Regions from separate parts of the Ureibacillus sp. FSL K6-3587 genome, predicted to be linked through region 1. Evidence: a T-box and tRNA genes for the amino acid it is inferred to sense, from the RefSeq annotation. Region 1 holds a T-box; the other holds one or more tRNA genes.
The links. The T-box of region 1 lies ahead of trpS (tryptophan--tRNA ligase). A T-box ahead of a tRNA ligase gene usually reads a tRNA of that ligase, here a tRNA-Trp.
Positions count from the first base shown of each region.

Region 2: it encodes a tRNA-Trp, which carries the amino acid that the T-box ahead of trpS (tryptophan--tRNA ligase) is inferred to sense. The anticodon was not compared.

Region 1 covers NZ_CP151969.1:316,524-319,913, reverse strand. Annotated here, with positions in the region: gene fabF (beta-ketoacyl-ACP synthase II) at 1-781, shown strand, start outside; gene trpS (tryptophan--tRNA ligase) at 1,043-2,038, opposite strand; T-box leader at 2,094-2,306, opposite strand; gene spxA (transcriptional regulator SpxA) at 2,759-3,154, shown strand.
Region 2 covers NZ_CP151969.1:1,927,136-1,930,525, reverse strand. Annotated here, with positions in the region: gene NSS77_RS09510 (IS66 family transposase) at 1-1,078, shown strand, start outside; tRNA gene NSS77_RS09505 (tRNA-Leu) at 1,409-1,491, opposite strand; tRNA gene NSS77_RS09500 (tRNA-Cys) at 1,516-1,589, opposite strand; tRNA gene NSS77_RS09495 (tRNA-Gly) at 1,595-1,669, opposite strand; tRNA gene NSS77_RS09490 (tRNA-Gln) at 1,678-1,752, opposite strand; tRNA gene NSS77_RS09485 (tRNA-His) at 1,839-1,914, opposite strand; tRNA gene NSS77_RS09480 (tRNA-Trp) at 1,932-2,005, opposite strand; tRNA gene NSS77_RS09475 (tRNA-Tyr) at 2,017-2,101, opposite strand; tRNA gene NSS77_RS09470 (tRNA-Thr) at 2,109-2,184, opposite strand; tRNA gene NSS77_RS09465 (tRNA-Phe) at 2,199-2,274, opposite strand; tRNA gene NSS77_RS09460 (tRNA-Asp) at 2,287-2,362, opposite strand; tRNA gene NSS77_RS09455 (tRNA-Met) at 2,369-2,445, opposite strand; tRNA gene NSS77_RS09450 (tRNA-Val) at 2,462-2,537, opposite strand; tRNA gene NSS77_RS09445 (tRNA-Glu) at 2,542-2,616, opposite strand; tRNA gene NSS77_RS09440 (tRNA-Ser) at 2,629-2,721, opposite strand; tRNA gene NSS77_RS09435 (tRNA-Asn) at 2,730-2,804, opposite strand; rRNA gene rrf (5S ribosomal RNA) at 2,821-2,936, opposite strand; rRNA gene NSS77_RS09425 (23S ribosomal RNA) at 3,068-3,390, opposite strand, start outside.

The DNA.
Region 1 (3,390 bases):
AGGTCCAAATGCATGTACAGTGACTGCATGCGCATCAGGAACAAACTCGATCGGCGATGCGTTTAAAGTGATCCAGCGCGGTGATGCGGATGTGATGATTACCGGTGGGACAGAAGCACCGATCGTTAAAATGTCGCTTGCCGGTTTCTGTTCAGCCACGGCTCTTTCATTGAACCCGGATCCAAATACGGCATCCCGTCCATTTGATAAAGAACGCGACGGATTTGTCATGGGTGAAGGGGCAGGTATTCTGGTATTGGAAGAGTACGAATTTGCGAAAGCCCGCGGAGCAAAAATTTATGCGGAAATCATTGGCTACGGCGCAACAGGTGACGCGTACCATATTACAGCTCCGGCGCCAAATGGGGAAGGTGCCGCCCGCGCGATTAAACGTGCGATTCATGATGCGGGAATCGATCCGACAGAAATCGGCTATATCAACGCTCATGGTACAAGTACGCCATACAATGATTTATATGAAACGATGGCGGTGAAAACGGTATTTGGCGATTATGCCTACAAGCTCGCCATGAGTTCCACAAAGTCAATGACAGGGCACTTGCTTGGCGCTGCTGGCGGTGTGGAAGCGATCTTTACGGTATTGGCATTGAAAGAGGGCATTTTGCCTCCGACAATCAACTTGCAAAATCCGGATCCTGAATGTGATCTTGACTATGTGCCAAATGAGGCCCGCAAAGCGGATATTCAATATGCGATGAGCAACTCGCTGGGATTCGGCGGACATAATGCGAGCCTTGTGTTTAAAAAAATCGAAGAATAAATAGGTAAATAAAAATGCGTTTAGCCTGGTGCTAAACGCATTTTTATTTTCATTGATGAATAAAAAGGGTATGAAAGGATGGTGGCATGATTTTTCGGTTTATGCTGTTTCTGTTCAGCTACGGCATATGCGTCATCTCGGTGAGCAATCTTCTTTTATATTTGAATTTCCGGACGCTCGGATATTCATGGCGCGCCGTTTTTTCCTTCATATTAGGCGTTCCGGAGCTGTATTTGATGATCATTTCGCTGGCCGTGCTGTTTATCTTGATATTCGACCTATTCCCATCGCGATCTCCATTCTCTTAACGGTTTCGTTGGCGATCGCATTGGCCTTTTCAGCACCTTCATCCAGAATTTTATCCAATTCATCCGTTTGGATAAGTTCGTTGAAGCGTTCTTGAATTGGCGTCAAATGCTCGATCAAGGCAGTCGCCACACCTTCTTTAAAGGCGCCATAGCCAAGCCCTTCATATTTTTTCACGACTTCATCGATGGATTTGTTTGTAATGGCCGCTTCGATGGTGAGCAGGTTGGAAACGCCCGGTTTCTTTTCTTCATCGAAGTAAATCTGGCCTTCGGAATCCGTCACCGCGGATTTGATTTTTTTCATAATTTCTTTTGGCGTATCCAATAAGCGGATGGTCGCTTTTGTGTTCGGGTCGGACTTGCTCATTTTTTTCGTCGGATCCTGCAAGGATTTAATGCGGGCTCCCGCCTTTGGCAATTGGATTTCCGGAATTTTGAACACTTCGCCAAAGCGTTTGTTAAATCGCTCCGCCAAGTCGCGGGTCAATTCAAGATGTTGTTTTTGGTCCTCTCCGACAGGGACGATATCTGTATTATAAAGCAAGATATCTGCCGCCATTAATGGAGGATATGTCAAAAGACCGACTGAAACGAATTCTTTTCCGACTTTCGCCGATTTATCTTTAAATTGCGTCATTCGTTCCAGTTCCCCAATGGATGTGATGCATTGCAGCATCCAGCCGGCTTTCGTGTGGGCAGGAACTTCCGATTGGATAAATAACGTCGCTTTTTTCGGATCGATGCCCGTTGCAAGATAAGTGGCAGCAAGAGTGCGAATGTTTTGCCGCAATTCTTGGGGATCTTGCGGAACGGTGATGGCATGTTGGTCCACGATGCAGTAAATGGCGTTTCCTTCATCTTGCAGCGCAGGGAATTGCATGAAGGCGCCGATATAATTTCCCAAAGTAATAACGCCCGTTGGTTGAACTCCTGAAAAGATTGTTTTCATCAATATTACCTCCTATTTTTATCCATAAAAAAACATCAAACGGCCAATACAGTTGTATTGGGACGAATGATGTGTATCCGCGGTACCACCCAGTTTGCCTAAAGAGGCCACTTGGTTCTTCGTAACGTGAAGTGTACGAGCTTTACTACCTTCATTTTCGCAAAGCCAACTCGGAAGTCCATTCCATTTGCCCTGTCATCTGTTTGCACCAACCACAGACTCTCTGAACACAGGAATCAAATGTACTACTCTTCGTCATTGTTGTTTAACTTATGATCGTAGAATTATGAATGAATTATAAAGTAATTTATGGGAAAAATCAAACGCGAAAATTTTTTCAATTTGGAATGAGATTAAACAGAATTGGGTAATACTGTTGTAGGTCATAAAGAATGAAATTTGTCAATAAATTAAGAATATTCTCGGTTATTGTCGTCTAAATGAGAATAAAAAGGGAATGGAATAAAGGAGGTATCCCGTTCAGCAAATTTTGGAGGCAAAAGAATTTTTTTATGGTTTTAAGCAAAAATAACGAATTTTTTTAGAAATTCAACATAAAATATATTATTTTTTAAAATATCCTATATTCAAAATGAAAAGAATGGTGTATAATTGATACAGAATTTAAAATAATACTAATTCTAAATTAATAAAATTTGACATAGATGCCTATCATGAACATAGACAACACTCATCAAATGGAAGGGAAGTGTAACAATGATTGTAACATTATATACATCACCAAGCTGTACATCATGCAGAAAAGCGAAAGCTTGGCTTGAGCAGCATGATATTCCATATAGAGAACGCAACATTTTTTCCGAGCCTCTTACAATCAGTGAAATCAAAGAAATTTTGCGAATGACAGAGGATGGAACAGACGAGATCATTTCCACACGCTCAAAAGTGTTCCAAAAGTTGAATGTGGATGTAGAAAGCTTGCCTTTGCAAAAATTATATGAATTGATCCAGGAACATCCAGGACTTCTTCGCCGGCCAATTATTTTGGACGAAAAACGTCTACAAGTCGGTTTTAATGAAGATGAAATCCGTCGGTTCCTGCCACGGAAAGTTCGTGCTTACCAATTGATGGAAGCCCAAAAAATGGTCAATTAATCATATAGTTTTCCTTGGAAAAAGTGTAAATTCAGTCAACTTTGTTTGACTTGTTTACGCTTTTTTTATTTGCAAAGAAAATTCATCATTTTTCACTTAATACTTGATTTAATTGATGTTGTCATCTACAATTTTGAATAATTCAAATAATTTTATTTGAAGGGTGTTTTTCCTTTTCATTTTCTATTAGTTCATCATACAATAGAATCATAGAATAGACATATATATAATAATAA
Region 2 (3,390 bases), 1.6 Mb from region 1:
TAAAAAAGATCTCAGCAAAAATTCACAAATCAAACGAGGCAAAGCACCACAACCAGCGATTCAACGAAGTATTGCTGGACCAACGGTCTTGGCAAAAATCATCTACGATAAGTTTGTTCAATATTTACCTTTATATCGCCAGGTAAAGGAATGGAACCATTATGGTCTCCTTACAAACGATAAAAATTTATCGAACTGGGTGATTCGAATCGCGGAGGATTGGCTTCATCCAATCTACCATCGTATGAAAGAGCTCCTTATGAAAAAATCAATTCTTCATATTGATGAAACATACGCTCAAATACTCAACCGTTCGGATGGAAAGTCGGCTCAGTCTAATGCTTATAACTGGGTATTCCGAAGCGTTGCTTCTCAAGGGCCGACCATCGTCATGTTTCATAGTGCGTTATCGCGAAGTCGGGAAGTTTTAAAAGACTTCGTGGAAAAGTTCAAGGGAACCATCATTTGTGACGGATATTCTGCATACGCTGGTTTACCTAACGTCACATTCGCCAATTGTTGGGCACATGTGCGTAGAAAATGGCTAAAAGCCAACAGTAAAAACGCCGAAAAAGGTGTAGAATATTGTAATCGACTCTACGAATTGGAACGAAAGTTTAAGAAACTTTCACCAAGCAAACGTCGAAAAGCACGAAAAAAATATTCCAAACCGATTGTGGAAGAATTCTTACAATGGGTAGATGAATCTCCTTTTTACGGCAAAAGTGCCCTTGCGGAAGCGGCAAACTATACCTTGAAACATGCCGAAGGTCTAAAAGCATTTCTATATGACGGTCGAATTGCGATTGACAATAACCCAGCAGAAAATGCGATTCGTCCGAGTGTGATTGGTCGGAAGAACTGGCTTTTCTCTGTGAGTGAATTGGGAGCTGATGCCAATGCCGTTTGTTTGAGTTTAGCTGAAACGACAAAAGCTAATGGAATTGATTTCTATCAATACTTGGTCAAAGTATTGACAGAACTCCCAAACCTCCCAATCCATCAGCAACCAGAAATAATCGATCGCTACTTGCCTTGGTCTAAAAATATACGTGAATCATGTGCAATAGCAAAATAGCCCTCAATCTGAAAAAATTCAAGATTGTAGGGCTATTTGTCATGCGTACTAATAGGTACGCTTTTTTAATCCCTGTTTTAAGTTTTTCAATGCGTCATTTGAATTCGGGCTTACGAATATTCATTACCCAAAACTTAGCGAAAATAAAAACAGCTTAGGGGAACCTCGAATTTCCCCTAAGCCATCCGATTACATATTACCAAATAATGTCACTAAAATTTATTCACCAACACCATTTGACAAAGAACCTATAAATCTTATTCCGTATAACAAAAAAACGTTTCCCAAATTATCAGGAAACGTTTTTTTGGAACTTACTTTAATCATGGATGCCGATGGTGGGAGTCGAACCCACACTCCTTTTGGGAACACGATTTTGAGTCGTGCGCGTCTGCCAATTCCGCCACATCGGCGTAATATTATTTTTTTGTCTCATTTGGAGGCGGCTACCGGATTCGAACCGGTGATAAGGGTGTTGCAGACCCGTGCCTTACCACTTGGCTAAGCCGCCAACACTGGAGCGGAAGACGGGACTCGAACCCGCGACCCCCACCTTGGCAAGGTGGTGTTCTACCACTGAACTACTTCCGCATACTTGATGGCTGGGGTACCAGGATTCGAACCTGGGCATGACGGAATCAAAATCCGTTGCCTTACCACTTGGCTATACCCCAATTATATCATATAAAATCCTTATATTCTATATTGGTGGAAACCTAATGGAATCCTTTTTTATTTTCGAATCCATTTTCAGTTTTTATGGGGCGACTGATGGGAATCGAACCCACGAATGCCGGAGCCACAATCCGGTGCGTTAACCACTTCGCCACAGTCGCCATCATGTCTGGTTCATTGGCAGGGGCAGTAGGAATCGAACCCACACTGAAGGTTTTGGAGACCTTTGTTCTACCATTAAACTATGCCCCTGTAATATCAGATGGTGGAGGGGGGCGGATTCGAACCGCCGAACCCAAAGGGAACGGATTTACAGTCCGTCGCGTTTAGCCACTTCGCTACCCCTCCGAAAGTATGGTGCCGGCGAAAGGAATCGAACCCTCAACCTACTGATTACAAGTCAGTTGCTCTACCAGTTGAGCTACGCCGGCATTTATTTTCAAAATGGTGGGTTGGGGCGGAATCGAACCGCCGACACGAGGATTTTCAGTCCTCTGCTCTACCGACTGAGCTACCGACCCACTATTTTTTAATGGCGGTCCCGACGGGACTCGAACCCGCGATCTCCTGCGTGACAGGCAGGCATGTTAACCACTACACCACGGGACCACTCTTTGGTTGCGGGGGCAGGATTTGAACCTGCGACCTCCGGGTTATGAGCCCGACGAGCTACCAGACTGCTCTACCCCGCGATAATAAGTATTTTTATGGTGGAGGATGACGGGATCGAACCGCCGACCCTCTGCTTGTAAGGCAGATGCTCTCCCAGCTGAGCTAATCCTCCATATTGGTGACCCCTACGGGATTCGAACCCGTGTTACCGCCGTGAAAGGGCGGTGTCTTAACCACTTGACCAAGGGGCCAATCCTTAATAATGGCGGAGAGTAAGGGATTTGAACCCTTGAGACAGGTTATCCCCGTCTACACGATTTCCAATCGTGCTCCTTCAGCCACTCGGACAACTCTCCAAGAAGCATGGCTCCGAAGGTAGGATTCGAACCTACGACCAATCGGTTAACAGCCGATTGCTCTACCACTGAGCTACTTCGGAATGATTCTATTTTCAAGCCCAGCGACGTCCTACTCTCGCAGGGGGAAGCCCCCAACTACCATCGGCGCTAAAGAGCTTAACTTCCGTGTTCGGTATGGGAACGGGTGTGACCTCTTTGCTATCATCACTAGGCTTGTTTTCTCACCGAAAGACAAATATTATTATATCATATTTCGTTTATTTGTCAAGTATTTATTTGAATTTTTTTAGTAGTTGAGAGGTTGTTCTCTCAAAACTGGATAACGGCATTGAAAGCTTTTCTTTTGGTTAAGTCCTCGATCGATTAGTATCCGTCAGCTCCACACGTCACCGTGCTTCCACCTCGGACCTATCTACCTCATCGTCTTTGAGGGATCTTACTTGCTTATGCAATGGGAAATCTCATCTTGAGGGGGGCTTCATGCTTAGATGCTTTCAGCACTTATCCCGTCCACACATAGCTACCCAGCTGTGCCTTTGGCAAGACAACTGGTACACCAGCGGTGTGTCCATCCCGGTCCTCTCGTACTAAGGACAGCTCCTCTCAAATTTCCTGCGCCCACGACGGATAGGGACCGAACTGTCTCACGACGTTCTGAACCCAGCT